Regions from separate parts of the Pseudoalteromonas sp. NZS71_1 genome, predicted to be linked through region 3. Evidence: predicted binding sites of a transcription regulator. Region 3 holds the regulator's gene; each other region holds the start of a gene.
The links. The regulator sigma-54, encoded in region 3, starts transcription at its own class of promoters, with help from an activator protein. The targets are predictions, from matches to a motif close to GTTGGCACGNNNNTNGNNT.

Region 1: fliE (flagellar hook-basal body complex protein FliE) is a predicted target of sigma-54. The motif match lies at 2,291-2,309, and genes of this name have one in related genera.
Region 2: I6F43_RS03535 (flagellar basal body rod protein FlgF) is a predicted target of sigma-54. The motif match lies at 1,850-1,868, and genes of this name have one in related genera.
Region 4: I6F43_RS13550 (DUF2726 domain-containing protein) is a predicted target of sigma-54. The motif match lies at 2,338-2,356, and genes of this name have one in related genera.

What each region holds. Positions count from the first base shown of each region.
Region 1 is NZ_JADYXM010000002.1:90,336-94,655, forward strand. Features, by position in the region: gene fliG (flagellar motor switch protein FliG) at 1-190, opposite strand, end outside; gene fliF (flagellar basal-body MS-ring/collar protein FliF) at 183-1,898, opposite strand; gene fliE (flagellar hook-basal body complex protein FliE) at 1,919-2,251, opposite strand; gene I6F43_RS03390 (sigma-54-dependent transcriptional regulator) at 2,408-3,874, opposite strand; gene I6F43_RS03395 (sensor histidine kinase) at 3,871-4,320, opposite strand, start outside.
Region 2 is NZ_JADYXM010000002.1:126,001-130,320, reverse strand. Features, by position in the region: gene I6F43_RS03545 (flagellar hook assembly protein FlgD) at 1-317, shown strand, start outside; gene flgE (flagellar hook protein FlgE) at 377-1,747, shown strand; gene I6F43_RS03535 (flagellar basal body rod protein FlgF) at 1,905-2,648, shown strand; gene flgG (flagellar basal-body rod protein FlgG) at 2,670-3,458, shown strand; gene flgH (flagellar basal body L-ring protein FlgH) at 3,475-4,158, shown strand; gene I6F43_RS03520 (flagellar basal body P-ring protein FlgI) at 4,170-4,320, shown strand, end outside.
Region 3 is NZ_JADYXM010000002.1:477,338-481,657, reverse strand. Features, by position in the region: gene rapZ (RNase adapter RapZ) at 1-375, opposite strand, end outside; gene ptsN (PTS IIA-like nitrogen regulatory protein PtsN) at 394-846, opposite strand; gene hpf (ribosome hibernation promoting factor) at 851-1,138, opposite strand; gene I6F43_RS05080 (RNA polymerase factor sigma-54) at 1,165-2,664, opposite strand; gene lptB (LPS export ABC transporter ATP-binding protein) at 2,734-3,459, opposite strand; gene lptA (lipopolysaccharide transport periplasmic protein LptA) at 3,456-4,001, opposite strand; gene lptC (LPS export ABC transporter periplasmic protein LptC) at 3,991-4,320, opposite strand, start outside.
Region 4 is NZ_JADYXM010000009.1:31,139-35,458, reverse strand. Features, by position in the region: gene arcB (aerobic respiration two-component sensor histidine kinase ArcB) at 1-1,126, opposite strand, end outside; gene folE2 (GTP cyclohydrolase FolE2) at 1,359-2,279, shown strand; gene I6F43_RS13550 (DUF2726 domain-containing protein) at 2,396-2,992, shown strand; gene mtnN (5'-methylthioadenosine/S-adenosylhomocysteine nucleosidase) at 3,115-3,822, shown strand; gene I6F43_RS13540 (cobalamin biosynthesis protein CobD/CbiB) at 3,823-4,320, shown strand, end outside.

The DNA.
Region 1 (4,320 bases), 390 kb from region 3:
CTTGTGATAAGTCCTGTAACCCAGCCATCGCCATACCCACTTTTTGCACCTGTTTAGGTTCTAAGTGTTTAAGGATTTGCGCGGCATCTTCTTCTGATAAACTCAAAAGTAATATAGCGGCTTTATCTACCCCATCTAGCTTATCAACATCAAAGGCTGGCGGGAGTTGTTTTTGTTCTTGATCAGTCATCTTCTGTTAACCACGCTTTGACTACTTGTGATGATAGTTCTGGTTCGTTAGCTACAAGGGCACGAATTGCTTTGAGTAAATCTTCGTCGCCATGTAAATCCGGTAACTGCAGTGTACCATCACTTGAGAAACCAACCGAAGCAGAATCAAAGTCTTTATTTAGCATATCAAGCGTGTTGTCGCCAATATCTACGCCTGAACTTAATGCATCTTCGTCGTATTCTTCTAGTGTATCGTCTGGGTAAATTAAGCGTTTAAGCATTGGTTTTACTACTGCCATTATCAATACAATGATAACTAAGGCGCCTAATACAAGGCGGGCTATTTTCATAAACCAGTCTTGTTCCCACAGTGGCACTTCTATTGCTAAATTTGTTTCTTCACGTACAAACGGCACTGTTACGACTTCAAGTGCATCACCACGTTGCATATCAAAACCTACACCACCTTGTAGTAAGCGACGAATATTTGACAATGCCTCTACCGAGCGTGGAGTCATGGTTGTTTCACCGTTTTCTCCCACTTTAGCAATGTAGTCAACAGCAACTGATACGCTTATCCTACGTATTACACCACTTTGCTGGCGCTTATGAGAAATTGTAGTATCGAGTTCATAATTACGTGTGGCTTCTTTGTGGCTGCGTGTTGGTGACGTAGCTGTGCCTGCACCACCTTGCCCCGCAACCTCAGGAATGTTCGAATTTAACGGTGGCTGATTTGTAAGCGCACCTGGAATACCAACAGCTAGGCCGCCAATGTTATTTTCTTCAAATGTGGTTTCGCTTCTAACCGCTGGTAGGTCTGGGTTATAACGCTTTTGAGTTTCCTCAATCGAGCTAAAGTCCATGCTCAAATCAACTTGGGCTGTATAGTTTGCAAGCCCTACAACCGGTATTAAAATACTGTCTATTTTTTCAAGGTACTCTTGTTCGCGCTTACGCTCTAAGTCGTATTCTTTACGAGAGCGTGCTGCTAATGAGCTTTGCGAACCTGAATTTAGTAATCGACCATTTTGATCGGTAACAGTAACTCGCATAGGCTCTAAACCCTGTACTGCCGAGGCAATCATATCAACAACAGAATCTACTTCTTCACGGTCAAGTGAGCGACCACGCTTAAGCGTTAATACAACAGTTGCTGATGGTTTTTTCTCTCTACGCGCAAATACGTTTTCTTTAGGAATAGCTAACAATACTTTGGCGCGAGTAATGTTGTTAAGTTCTTCAATGGTGCGGGCAAGTTGTTGCTCGCGGCCATGTTTTAGGCGTTCGCGCTCTAAGCGTTGGCTTACACCAAAGCCCATATCTTGCATAATTATATCAGAGCCAGATGCAGGGCCTTGCTCTAACCCTTCGCGGGTCATTAACAATTTAATATTTTGGTATTCGCTTTCATCAACCGATACAACATTGCCATCTAGTTGATATTCAATTTGTTGCGCATCTAAAAAGTCGAGCGTTTGAATCAGCTCTTCAGTTTGCATTTTGCCCAATGGGCGCATATCTGGCTGACGAGCCCAAATAATAATGAAAATCGCGATAGCTAAACAAATAGCCAATGCTATAACCAATGTTACTTGGCGCAATACATCAACACCATTTAAAGCACTTAAGTAGCCTGACTTTTGTTCTTGTTGATCATCACCACCACTTTGGTCAATACCGCCACCAGCAAGTGCTAGGTCTGTAGATTGGTTAGATTGCGCCACAATAATTCTCCACTACCTAATTAAACAGGCATGTTCATGATTTCTTTATAAGCTTCAACAAGTTTATTACGAACCTGTACTGTAGCCTCAAAAGCAACTGACGATTTTTGAGAAGCAATCATCGCTTCAGCAAGCGATACACTTCGATCACCCATTTCAACCGCTTTTACTTTTTGACCTGCATCTTGCTGTAAACCGTGCACTGTATTTAGTGCATCACTTAGCATGTCGCCAAACTGGGAAGTAGAAGTAGGCTGAACTTGAGTCGGCAATTTATTTATTTGATTATTACGGCCGGCTTCTAAAGCCATTGATTGCATTTCTTGAAATACAGCACTGTTTTGAATTTTCATAATTTATCTCTGACACGCAGTGAACTCTTACAAGTAATAAAGCACAAAGCATGCCAAATAATTAATCATTAAAATACAATAGGTTAACTTTAATTTGTGTTAGTCAGAGTTTTGACAACCCTAAGTTCGCAGCGCAAACTTAGGGTTTATAGGAGGTTATGCAGGAAGTGAAATACCTAAATCGCGCATTTGCGCTAGTTTATAACGTAAAGTTCGTGGGCTTATGCCCAACGTTTCGGCAACGTCTTTACGCTTGCCTTGGCAACGTGCAAGGGTTTCTAAAATAATGCGATGCTCTTTGTCTTTAAGCTCATCTTTATAGCTACCGGTATCTGCCGCAAGTAAACCTTGTTTGGGCTCATCCTCGGCATGCAATTTTTCATCATAATATGCAGAGCTTAGCGTGCTTTTATCAACGCCTTTATCTGCGTGAGCTAATTCTGTTGGCGATACTGTTTGCGCTGGTGCCAATGATGGCTCCATAACAAAGTTATTAGATACTAAGTTTTCGATAAAAATAGCATGCTCGTTTATTGTGTTACCCGTGCGCAGTATAAGCGCACGTTGTATAACGTTATCAAGCTCGCGCACATTACCAGGCCACGCGTGAGCCAGTAACTTTTGCTCGGCAGCTTTATCTAAATACGCCATAGGCTCTTTGCTTTTACTTATATGGCGCTCAATTAAATGCTTAGCCAATACGATAATATCGCCAGGGCGTTGGCACAATGGTCGCCACATTAGTGGAAAAACATTAAGCCTGTAATATAAATCTTCTCTAAACTGATTTTCAGACACGGCTTCTTTTAAATCACGATTACTGGTTGCCAAAATACGTACATCGAGCTGGATTGTTTTACGACCCCCTAAACGCTCTACTTCACGCTCTTGCAGTACGCGTAACAGCTTTGCTTGTAGCCCTAAGTCCATCTCTGTAATTTCATCAAGTAAAATAGTACCGCCCTGTGCTTGCTCAAACTTACCCGGGCATGCTTGAATCGCGCCCGTAAAAGCCCCTTTTTCGTAACCAAATAAAGTGGCTTCGAGCATATTTTCAGGAATAGCCGCGCAGTTAATCGCTACAAATGGATCATTACATCGGCTCGACTTATCATGAATATAACGCGCAAGTACTTCCTTACCTGAACCACTTGGGCCAAGTACCATTACACTTGCATCAGAGCGTGCTACTTTACTCGCAAGCTCCAATAATTGAATACTAGTTGGGTCAGCAACAATAGGTCCGTCGGTTTCTTTTGCTTTTTCAGGTAAATAACGGCTCACCATATTTAACAGCACTTCAGGTGCAAATGGTTTAGCCATGTAGTCAATTGCACCTAGGCGCATGGCTTCTACCGCATCGTCAATTGTGGCATACGCCGTCATCATCAATACAGGTAAATCAGGGTGGTTTAATTTAATACTGCGTAGTAAATCAAGGCCACTCATTGCGCCCATTTGCACGTCGCTTACAACAAGCGAAAATTGATCTTTTTTAAGCAGTATCATTGCTTGCTCAGCACTGTTGGCTGCAACACATTCAATACCCGACATTTCAAGGGTATCTATTAAGGCTTCACGAAGCCCAGCGTCATCTTCGACAACTAAAATAGTGTTACTCATAATGATCCCTCTAATTTAGATGTTGCCTTAATAGGCAGTAACAAGCTAAAGCAGGCACCACCCTGCGTATTATTGGTCACATCAACACGACCTTGGTGCGCACTAGCTACCGAACTCACTACAGCAAGCCCTAAACCTGTGCCCTGACTTTTTGTAGTAAAAAATGGTTCAAAAATTTTATCGCTTTGGCTTAAATCAACACCTGGGCCATTGTCGCTCACACTAATACGAACCATATCTAAATCTTTTAAATCTCTTTGTGCACTTATTTTTACTTTTGCGCCGCCGCCAATAACTTGAATACTATTGTGCACAAGATTTTGAATAGCACTGGCCAATGCCGTTTTATTACCGACTATTTGTATATCTGGCTCTGGTAAGCTTACATCCAGTTCACTTTCGTTAAGTGCGACCATAGCATCAGCGCCCGCTTTAACTTCTGTTAA
Region 2 (4,320 bases), 350 kb from region 3:
TGGCAGAAGAAGCCGTTGATAACTTAAAAATTAAAGTAACTGATGCATCAGGTCAGCTAGTGAGAACTATTGATATGGGTTCTCAATCAGCAGGTGCAGTACGTTTTGCGTGGGATGGCAAAAATGAAGCTGGTGAGCGTTTACCTGAAGGTGAATACTCAGTAACCGCCGAAGGAAGTACTGACGGCGAATTTTCAAGCTTGCCCATTGCTACATTCAAGAACATTGAAAGCGTTAATATTAATGGCTCAAGTGGCATTATTATTAACACTAAAGAAGGTGCGGTTAGGCTGACAGATGTAGCAGAAATCGCGTAATAAATTTTAGTATTTTTCGCCTGCTAGCAGGCCACAGACTAACAGGTTAGAGGTGAATTATGAGCTTCAATATTGCATTAACCGGCCTTGCTGCCGCGCAAAAAGATTTAGACGTAACGGCAAATAATATTGCAAACGTTAATACCACAGGTTTTAAAGAGTCACGCGCTGAGTTTGCCGATGTTTACGCTTCATCAGTATTTAGCTCTGGTAAGACTAAAAATGGTGACGGTGTGCAAACAACCATGGTTGCGCAGCAGTTTCATCAAGGCTCACTACAATTTACAAATAACTCACTTGATTTAGCAATCACTGGTGAAGGTTATTTTGCGATGACCGACGATTTATCTTCGCAAGATTTAACATATACACGTGCAGGTGCATTTAAGCTTAACCAAGATAACTTTATGGTTGACGCAAAAGGTAACTTTTTACAAGCATTCCCAGTTGATTCATCTACAGGTGATACAACGTCGGTAAGTTTGAGCACAACTGATCCAATTCAAATCCCTGATTCGTCTGGTTCACCTCGCGCAACAGAAAATGTATTTTTATCGTTTAACTTAGATGCAACGGCGGATCCAACAGGTCTAGATTTTGACCCTACGTCTAGTGGTACTTATAACTCATCTACGTCAACAACGGTATATGATTCACTAGGTGAACCACATATTTTACAATACTTTTTTGCTAAAGAAGATGATGCCGCAGCAGGTGGTACAGATAACAGTTGGGAAGTATACGCAACACTCGATGGCAAAGTAGTTGATGGCACAACTGGTGGAGAACAAACAACGACACCTTATACACCACTGACCACCCTTGGTTTTAACTCAAGTGGTTTACCATCAACAACAGGTGGTGTAGCAAATACAAATACAACTACTTTTGATGAAATATTACTGCCAGCGGGTTCTGGAGCTGGTTTATCAACATTACTAGACAATGGTGCAACCTTCCCAGGTACTGGTATTGAGCTTAACTGGCGCGATGAAAATAACACGGCAGGACGTATCCCAACTCAGTATTCAAGTGGTTTTGAAGTAAAAGCACTCGATCAAGATGGCTCAACGGTTGGTCGTTTAGCCGGAATTGATATAGGAACAGACGGTAAAATTGTCGCTTCTTACAGTAATGGTGACTCAACATTCCTAGGCCAAGTGGCTATGGTACGTTTTCCAAATTCACAAGGGTTATCACAAGTGGGTGATACAAGCTGGAAGCAAAGTATTGATTCAGGTGAACCTGTAGCGGGTGAAGCCGGCTCGGGTACATTTGGTGGAATTAACTCATCAGCGCTTGAGCAATCAAATACAAACCTTACTAATGAACTTGTAGACTTAATTACTGCACAGCGTAATTACCAAGCAAACTCACGTGCGCTTGAAGTTAACTCAACTATTCAGCAAAGTATTTTGCAGATTCGATAAGCTAAACCCTATTAAATATATTAGGCTGCATTTTTGCAGCCTTTTTTATAAGTCCTCTTTGCAAGCCCTTCTAAATACCTCTCAATGTTGCGTCAAATTTAATCTGGCATCTATTTTGCATTTGTAAGTTCAGAGATTTTTTATGTGAGTCGATACTATGGACAAAATGGTCTACATTGCAGCCTCTGGCGCTAAGCAAAGCCTACAAGGGCTTGCTTTAAAAGCCAATAATTTGGCAAATGCAAATACAACGGGTTTTAAAGCTGACTTTGCGCAAGCACGTTCTATGCAAGCGTTTGGCGAAGGTTTGCCTACACGTGTATTTTCAATGCAAGAGCGTCCGGGTTCAAACATGGTATCGGGTGGCATTGTTCAAACCGGGCGAGACTTAGATATCGCGATGAGCGATAACGCATGGCTTGCAGTGCAAGATGCCTCCGGTAATGAAGCTTATACAAAAGTGGGTACGTTAAACATTACTGCTCAAGGCATGCTCGTAACCAGCCACGGTCGTCAAGTTATTGGCGAAGGGGGACCTGTTATTTTACCCGTTCCAGTCGAAAAAATAGGGTTTAGCCAAGATGGCGCTATTCAAGTTCGACCGCAAGGCGCTCCCGCTAACTTTTTAGAAGAAATAGACACGCTTAGAGTGGTAGAAGCAAATAGCTCACAGCTCGAAAAAGGCAACGATGGTTTATTTAGACCAAAAGCAAATGTAACAGTAGATACCTCTGCCAATGTAAAAGTTTTAAGTGGTTCGCTTGAAATGTCGAATGTGAACCCTGTTCACGAAATGGTCGACATGATAAGCCACCAGCGCCAATTTGAATTACAAGTGAAATTAATGAAAACAGCTGAAGAAATTGACGAGCGTCAAGATCAGTTATTACGCATAGTTTAACTTTAAAATGAGGACACGATTATGAATCCAGCATTGTGGATCAGTAAAACTGGGCTAGACGCTCAACAAACCGATATATCGGTTATCTCAAATAACTTAGCGAATGCGAGTACTGTAGGTTACAAAAAAAGCCGCGCTATATTTGAAGATTTACTTTATCAAAATATTAATCAACCAGGTGGTCGTTCATCGCAAGATACCGAAATGCCGTCGGGCTTAATGTTAGGTGCGGGTGCTAAAGTTGTAGCTAACCAAAAAGAGTTTACGCAAGGCAACATGTTGACCACCGAAAACTCACTAGATTGGATGATTTCTGGTGAAGGCTTTTTTGAAGTACTGCAACCAGATGGCAATATTGCTTACTCGCGCAATGGTCAGTTTACTACTGATGGCGATGGCCGAATTGTTACATCCGGCGCTGGTTATGTTATTCAGCCAGAAATGAATGTACCTGATGACGCTCAATCAATTACGGTTTCGCAAGACGGCGAAGTATCTGTGCGTGTTGCAGGCCAAGCCGATAACGTGGTCATTGGTCAGCTGACTATTAGTGACTTTATTAATCCGTCGGGTCTTGAGCCAATCGGTCAAAATCTTTATACCGAAACCGCTGTAAGTGGTGCGCCGGTACAAGGTAATCCTGGTGTTGAAGGGTTAGGTAGCATTATTCAAGGCTCACTCGAAACTTCAAACGTAAATGTAACTGAAGAGCTAGTAAATCTAATAGAAACTCAGCGTATTTACGAAATGAACTCAAAAGTAATTTCGGCCGTTGACGAAATGATGAGTTATATCAATCAACAGCTTTAATAGAGTAGGGGGAATTATGCGTAATATTATTTTATTTGCAGCGGGCACATTATTTTTAAGTGGCTGTATGTCTACGCAAAATAGTGAAGTAGTGCAGGACGACCCTTACTACGCACCTATGTACCCCGAGCCTATTTTAGAGCCGCTGGTAGCCACAGGTTCATTGTTTAATACTCATACATCAAACGACTTATATTCTGATAAAAAAGCGCTACGTACTGGCGATATAATTACGGTTAAATTGCAAGAGTCTACTCAAGCAACAAAAGCCGCTAAAACAGAAACAGACAAAGAAACCGACGCAAGCTTAGACCCAGTGATTGGCTTAGGTGGGCTACCTGTAAATATAGGTGGCGATAGTATTCAGTTTGGTATTGGTAGCGATTCGTCATTTACGGGCGATTCAAAATCAAACCAATCAAACAGCTTAGTAGGCGATATTTCGGTTAATGTAATGCGCGTTTTACCTAACGGTAATTTAGTTATACGCGGCGAAAAATGGCTAACGCTTAATACCGGCGAAGAGTTTATTCGTTTAGAAGGGCTAGTACGCCCTCAAGACGTAAGCGCCGATAATACGGTTGAATCAAACCGCATTGCTAATGCACGTATTCAATACTCAGGTAAAGGGCAAACGCAAGAAGCGCAAAGTCCTGGTTGGCTTACACGTTTCTTTAGCAGTTCGCTGTTTCCATTTTAGAGGGTAACAACATGAATAGCCTTAAAGCTTTATGTTTAGTTGTGTTATTAGGTTGGCAGTTTACTGCCAGTGCTGAGCGCATAAAAGATGTGTCTATGGTTGAAGGCGTACGCTCTAACCAATTAGTTGGTTATGGCTTAGTGGTTGGCTTGCCGGGCACAG
Region 3 (4,320 bases):
TACATCAAGTAATTCTTTTTCTTTTTTGATGGCTAAATCAAGAGGCAACGAGTCAATTGATAGTGGGTGTAATCTACGAGTTTCAGAAAAACGTTTGATCAATGTTTGATCGTCGCTATCTAAATAAAATAACGTAGGGTTTGCAAAGCCTGGCAAGTATTCAAGAATATCGTTAAATTCATCTTGTTGTTTAGGGATGTTCCGTACATCAATGCTAACAGCAATTTTATCGTAGCTATCAGACACACTGCGAACTAATGAAGGAAGCAAGTTAACTGGAATATTATCTACGCAATAATAACCTAAATCTTCTACAACGCGTAAAGCAACCGACTTTCCAGAACCAGAACGGCCGCTTATGATAATTAACTCCATTTAACACCCTTTATAAAACTATGATTGATTGACAATAACTTGGTAAAGCTCAGTATCTGATTTTGCACTGCGTAACTGTTTACAAAAATCTTTATTGTTTAGTTTATCAGCAATGGTTGCTAGAGTCTTTAAGTGCTGCTGGTTATCGCCATCTGGTACGATGAGTGCGACGAAAATATCAACAGGGCGATTATCGATTGCATCAAAATTTATTGGAGTTTCGCTAACGAGTACTAAAGCCAAAGGCTCTTCTGCACCGCTCATTCTTCCATGAGGAATGGCAATGCCACGCCCTATACCTGTACTACCCAATTTTTCTCTGCTCATTAAAGCATTAAGAATATCTTGTTGCGGTAAATACGGAAGTTTGTCGTGAGCAAGTTCGCTAATGAACTCTAAAATTCTTTTTTTGCTATTAAAAAGGACCGCAGCTTTGCTGCAGTCCTGGCATATAAGTGAGCTTAATTTCATCATATTAGTGTCGAGCAAGCTTCTCTTTGTGTTTAATTACTTGTCGATCGAGCTTGTCGATCAACGAGTCAATGGCGGCATACATATCTTGATGTTCTGTAGAGGCAAATAACTCAGCACCGCTTACGTGTATGGTGGCTTCTGCTTTTTGATTTAATTTTTCTACATCGAGAATGACATGAACATTATTAATATGATCAGAGTGTCTTTCTAGCTTCGCAAATTTGGTATTAATATAGTCTCTTAGTGAATCGGTTAATTCTACGTGACGACCAGTTAAGTTTAGTTGCATAAGCATTACCCTCTTTTTTTTGCGTCTTAAATCAAACTTTTACGTTGATTTGACGGTGGAATAGCCAGAGATTCGCGGTATTTTGCGATTGTACGTCTCGCTACTTTAATTCCTTGCTCAGCCAATATATCCGCTATTTTGCTATCACTCAATGGTTTTGCTGAGTTTTCTGCTGCGATTAATTTTCGGATAAGCGCACGGATTGCTGTAGATGAACATTCACCCCCGTTTTCGGTGCTTACATGGCTTGAGAAAAAATATTTAAGCTCAAATATACCACGGGGTGTGTGCATATACTTTTGGGTTGTTACGCGCGAAATTGTTGATTCGTGCATTTCTACCATTTCAGCAACATCATTTAAAACCATTGGTTTCATGGCTTCAGGACCGTGTTCAAAAAAGCCTTGTTGTTGCTTAACAATACAATTTGTTACTTTTAATAGCGTGTCGTTTCTACTTTCTAAGCTTTTAATAAACCATTTAGCTTCTTGTAAATGCGAGCGAATAAACTGGCTGTCACCACTGGATTTTACAGTGCGAGACATTGCCGCGTATTGGCTATTAACACGAATTTTAGGCATGCTGTCTGGGTTTAACTCAACAACCCAGCGGCCTTTAATTTTTTTAACTGACACATCAGGAATAACATACTCAGATTCTTCTCTTACAATAGTATCTGCAGGTTTAGGGCTAAGAGTATGTATTAATGTCATTACTTCTTTAAGCTCTTCTTCTTTGAGCTTAGTTTTCTTCATTAATGTACGATAGTCACGAGCAGCTAATAAATCAATATGCTCGGTTAAAATCATTTTTGTTTCATTAATGTAAGGTGTTTCTTTGTCAAACTGGTTAAGCTGAATACACAAACACTCTTGTAAACTACGTGCAGCAATACCAACAGGATCAAACAGTTGGATGCGTTTTAATACAGCTTCAATTTCATCAAGTTCGACTTCGTTATCATCTTCGTTTTCTTGATTAAAGCTTTCTAAAATCTCTTCGCAGCTTAGTGTTAAAATACCTGAATCATCGACGGCTTCTACAATCGCAATAGCAATAGCTTCGTCTGTAGGGCTAAATGGCGTTAGTTGTAACTGCCACATTAAATACTCATGGAGCGTTTCAGTAGAGGCGCCTTGGTATATTGATTCGTCTTCAGGCATCGGACCCGATGATGATGCTGGGGCGGCACTCATGTACTCATCCCAACTAACATCCATAGCCATGTCGTCACTTAGCGTGTCTTTTGCAAGTGCTTCACCACTATCTTGTTCGTATTCGCTTGGAGCATCATCGGCAGATGCGCTAACAGTTATGTCATCTGTATCTGCTTTTTGCTCGTTTTTACCTGCAGCGTCTTCTGAATAGTCTGCTTCTTCAACCTCTAATAGCGGGTTGCTGTCGAGAGCTTCTTGTATTTCTTGCTGGAGATCCAATGTACTGAGTTGCAACAAACGAATAGCTTGTTGCAGCTGTGGAGTCATTGTAAGTTGCTGGCCCATGCGCAGCTGTAGTGATTGCCTCATGTATCTCTAACAATCCTTTTATGTTGTTATAATTAATACTAGCAGATGCTTAAAGACATGGCGTAAATGTTACAGCCTAAATTGCTCGCCTAAGTAAACATCGCGTACTGTTTTATCATTTAATACGTGTTCTGGAGTACCTGATGCAATCAGCTCCCCATGAGAAACAATGTAGGCTTTTTCACAAACATCAAGGGTTTCTCTTACGTTATGATCGGTAATTAATACACCAATCCCACGATTTTTAAGATGTTCTATTATTTTCTTTATATCTAATACCGAAATAGGGTCAACACCTGCAAATGGTTCATCCAGTAATATAAATTTAGGATCTGCTGCCAGCGCACGTGCTATTTCAACACGACGACGTTCGCCTCCTGACAATGCCATACCTTGGCTATCACGAATGTGTTGTATGCTAAATTCATCTAATAATTTATCGAGAGTGTCTTCTCTAGCTTGTTTATTTAACTCTTTGCGCGTTTCTAAAATGGCCATTAAGTTTTGATAAACAGTCAGCTTTCTGAATATTGAAGACTCTTGCGGTAAGTAGCCAATGCCTAATCTAGCACGACTATGCATAGGTAAAAGAGTAATATCGTTATCGTCTATCGATATTTTACCTTTGTCGCTAGGTACAAGTCCTACTATCATATAAAACGTGGTGGTTTTACCTGCGCCGTTAGGGCCAAGTAAGCCAACAATACTGCCAGCTTTGACTTCAAGGCCGACGTTTTTTACAACTTCACGGCCTTTATAGCTCTTTGCTAATAGCTCTGCTTTTAATGTGCTCATGGTTGACCTTTGTCGCTTTTTTTACTTTTTTTAGTCTCGATTGGCACTAAAATTGTGTGAACGCGGTCAGTTGAGTTTTCATCTTTTTCGGCACTGATTAGCTGCTGCTCTATATCGTAGGTAATGCTTTTAGCATTTATTTTTTGTCCCGCTTGCGATACTTGTGCATTACCAACAAGCGTTAAAAAACGCTTAGATACATCATAACGTACTTCGTCAGCACTGGCGCTCATAGTCGTGCCATCTGATTGCTTCTCTTCAAAGTGCGCAGGGCTACCTGTAGCAATTAATAATTGTTTATTATCGCCAAGTTCATCGCGTTTATGTACTTCTAAGCGGTCGGCTGTGATACGGCGGTTACCGTGAATAATTTCAACGTTTTTCTCAAAAATTCCGACATTAGCTTTTAATTGACCTTCTTGCTTATCGGCGCTTATTGAAATTTGATTTGCAGCCGGTTGCGTGTTTTGCTCTGCAGCACTACTATTAAACGCTAGTATAAGTGTAGGAATAATAAGTGATTTTAATATTTTATTGGTCATAATATATGGTTCGCGTATGGTTAATTAGTTTTATCACTTCGGTTTTTAAGTCGGCTTCTAGGCCTTTACCAGTGATTTTTAAATTGGGCCCAGTGATGATAACGGGTTGCTCCGAACGCATTGTTAATAGCTTTATATCTACTTGAATATTATCAGCATTGATTTTGTCTATCATGGCGTTATCGGTTAAGTTTTTGGCAACCACATTGCCTTCTAAAATTAATTGTTTGTCTTCATATAATGTTGCTTCGTCTGCATTTATTTGCCACGTTTGCTTTTCGTTATATAAAGTAAAAATAGGTTTTTCAAAAAACGTAAA
Region 4 (4,320 bases), on a different contig from region 3:
TATCAAACTCAAGCTCTTTCTGCTCAGCTATTAAGCCTGCAAAATTAACTACATCGTTTATAAAGTCTGACACATTAATAGAATTGGTTGCTATATCGAGCTGATCCCTATCTATTTTATCTAAATCTATAATATCGTTAAAAATATTACCGAGTGTTTCAGCACTCGAAAAAATAGTATTGCCCCAACTACGCTGCTGCTTATTAAGCTCTGTATCTAATAACATACGCGTTAAACCAACAATGCCATTTAAAGGAGTACGTAGTTCATGGCTCAGCGTAGCAATAAACTTACCTTTGTCTTTATAGGCAGTTTCGAGTGCTTGTGCAGCTTCTTTACGGCTAGTGATATCACGACCAAAGCCCAGTAAACCAATGTAGTCACCGTCATCATTTATAAAAGGTAATTTACGCAGCTCAAACCAACGTGTTTCACCATTTACTTCATAGCCTACATCTATAGTTAGTGCTTTATGGCTTTGCTCTACTTCTTTATCGGTTGCCAAAACTTCAGCTAAAAAATGACTCGGGAATATCTGCTCAACCGTTTTTCCTATTAACTCACTACTTGATTTTCCCATTACCTCTTCAAACATTTTATTACAGCCGGCAAATACACCGTTGTTATCGCGGTAATAAAATAGATCGGGAGATGAATCAACGATTGAGCGTTGCAACATACTTTGTTGGGCAAGTTCTTGTTGTGTTTTTTTACGCTCAGCAATTTCTCGGCGCAGCTCTTCAATAGCGCGATGCTTGGCATGAAATGCCATTTTACGCTCATCAATTTCAATATTTAAACGACTAATGTTGTCTTTTAGGGTTTGGTTTAAGAGCTTTTCCTGCTTGGTTGCGCTATCTAAATAAGCATACGAGGCATCTAATTGACGAATTGAATTAAGTAATACACTTATAATTAAAGGAGAAACTACAGCCGTAAAAAATACCACAGCCAAAATATCAACAAGGTGTAATTCGCCTATCGCAACATAATAAAACATGCTCGATAAAATAAGAGATACAGTTAAAAATAAAGTGTAACAAATAGCTGCGGTTTTAAATTCACCAAATCGCGTTATTGAGCTGGAAAGTACCCGAGCCCAAGGGCTCAAAGAATAATCGGTCATACGTAATTTTATCTCTTAGCTGTGTGCTTAAATATAAAGAAGGCAATGCGCATGTATAAACATACCATTTTCCCAGATTTTAGCATTTTTCTCCTACCACTACCCATGTTGTGCGATAAAAACAGAATTTTTCATGTTTGATTTTGCTCATCTCTTAAACTCATCATTTCAGCAATAAATTATTTAGTGTAAAATGCCCCGCTTTATTATCTCCAAAATACGAGTAGCGCACATGCAAACCAATATGCCAGATATAGCAGACACTGCACCCGCCTTACAAACAGGTAAATTAGACTGGGTTGGCATGGGCGAAATCGAACTGCCATTTATTTTTGAGTCACGAGACTTATCTCCAGTTACAGTAAATGCCAAAGCTCGTGCATTTGTAAATTTGCATAAAGAAGATGCCAAAGGCATTCATATGTCACGTCTATTTTTAGCACTTGACCTGCTTTCAACTGAGCAGCAAGTCAATCCGCAAACAATAGCGCAAGCACTCGATACCTTTATAACTAGCCACGAAGGGCTGAGCGATAAAGCACAAATTGAATTTAAATTTGAACTACCGCTACGCCGTAAGTCACTATTAAGTGGTAAAGCAGGCTGGAAAAGCTACCCAGTTGTACTTACCAGTACAATTGAAAATAACATTATTAGCTACGAGCTAACCGTAGATGTTACCTATTCTTCAACATGCCCTTGCTCTGCAGCACTTGCACGCCAGCTTATACAAAACGCGTTTAACGAAAAGTTTAACCAAGAAACCTTAAGCCAAAAAGATGTGCACGAATGGCTAGGCACTACACAAGGCATAGTTGCTACACCTCACTCGCAGCGCTCTATTGCCAACGTAAAAGTAAAGCTTGATAGCAATATTCAAGAGTTTGACGTAGTGACTCTAATAAACACCCTCGAAGCTGAACTTAAAACGCCTGTACAAGCGGCAGTAAAACGCGAAGACGAGCAAGAATTTGCCCGTTTAAATGGTCAAAATCTTATGTTTTGTGAAGATGCAGCGCGTAAAATTAAAGCTTTATTAGAAACAGATAATTACAGCGATTACTGGCTGCAAATAAACCATTATGAATCACTCCATGCACACGATGCTGTAGCTATTGCGGTTAAAGGTATTGAAGGTGGATACAAAGCTTAATAGCTACATAGTTTTAGCTTTTATAAACAGTTGGTAATTATTTTATAACTCATACTTTTTAGGCACGTAAATTGCTTTATTTGAGCAGTGTCAATTTGTTGTTATGGAGTTACCGTATGGAATTCGCTTTATTATTAATTCTAGTATTAGTTGTCGGGGCTTCTGTTGTTGCGTCAAAATTTAATGACGATGGCGGAAACCCGTATCCTTTTACCCGCAAGCAAACTGTTTTTACGCAGGTTGAAGGCGCTTTTTTAAATCTTCTCGAGCGTGCTGTAGGCGATCAATATAAAATTGTTAGTCGCGTTAAGCTAATTGACGTTATTGACTGTAAGCAAGGTCTTTCTATTAAATCTAAACGTGCTGCTTTAGCTAAAGCTAAAAATAAGCAACTCGACTTTGTATTAATCGATAAAGAAAAACTAACTATTGTTGCGGCCGTTGACCTAGTTAACAATGCCAATAAAGATGGCCACAAAGCTCAACGTGACTGGTTTGTAAACGGTGCACTAGAGTCTGCGGGCATTCCACATATTCGTATGAAAGTTAAATCGGGCTACCGTCCTTCTGAAGTACGCGATGCAATTATGTTTAAACTTGGTAAGCCTGCAGCAACACAAACGCAGCGCCCTGTTCGTAATCGCTCACATAAGCCAGCGGTACTTTCACCTTCTCAAGCCAAAGCACAAACAACTGCTTTAGCTGAAATTTAAAAACCAAATTAAATACTCTCCTAAAAAGTATTTAAAGCGAGCTCATAAACAAGCTCGCTTTTTTGTTTTTTATTGCTAACTTCACGTATAATCAAGTGATTCAAACTCAGGAATTAAACATTATGAATGTTGGTATTATTGGCGCAATGGAGCCAGAAGTTAAAATTTTACGTGAATCGATGCAAAACCCACAAATTTTAACTAAAGCAGGTTTCACTTTTTATACTGGTGAATTGGCTGGTAACACAGTAACACTTGTTCAATCTGGTATTGGTAAAGTAGCATCAACAATTGCAACTACCTTACTGATTGATAACTTCAAACCTGATTGCGTAATTAACACAGGCTCTGCCGGTGGATTCGATCCTTCTCTAAGTGTTGGCGACGTAGTAATTTCGTCAGAAGTACGTCATCACGATGTAGATGTTACTGCTTTTGGCTACGAAATTGGCCAAGTACCACAAATGCCAGCAGGCTTTGCAGCTCACCCTAAATTAGTTGAAGCAGCACAACAAACAATCGAACAAATCAGTGATGTTAAAACACTTGTTGGCTTAATTTGTACTGGTGACACATTTATGTGTGACCCTGTGCGTATCGATAAAGCACGCAGTGATTTTCCTACAATGCTTGCCGTTGAAATGGAAGGCGCTTCAATTGCACAAACGTGTTTTACGCTTAACACACCATTTGTTGTAATTCGCTCAATGTCTGATATAGCAGGTAAAGAGTCACCACAATCATTTGAAGAATACCTAGAAACAGCATCAATCAACTCATCTAAAATGGTTGTCGCACTTTTAGAAAAGCTAACTGCAGTGTCTCTGTAAATGCTTAGCAATATTGTTCAAAACCACTTGGACTTTATTGCCTTCATACTAGCGCTCCTTGCTGAGCGCTTTATTCCCCTTATTAGCTGGTATCATCCTAATACAGCGTTAAATGCTGTTTTTAGTGCTATTGGCAAGCGCATATACAAAAGCAAAGAACCTAAAAGCTATCAATATTTAGCAGCTATACTCGCAAGCACGCTCATTTTAAGTGTCATTCTCATTATTGTAGTGCTACTACTCGAGTTTGCTTTTTACCCTGAATTACTCGCAGGTCTTATTTTATACTTATGCTTAGAAAGTAAGAGTATTGATAAAAAAGCACTTCGCATTGCAAAGCTAACTAAACAAAATCAAAAATCGACAGCACGCGAATTACTAAAACCACTGCTTGCCCGTGAAGTTAATAGGCTTTCATCTCCTGGTATTATTAAAGCATTAATTGAAAGCTTAATACTGCGCACTGCTCGATACTATTTCGTAGTTATATTTATATTT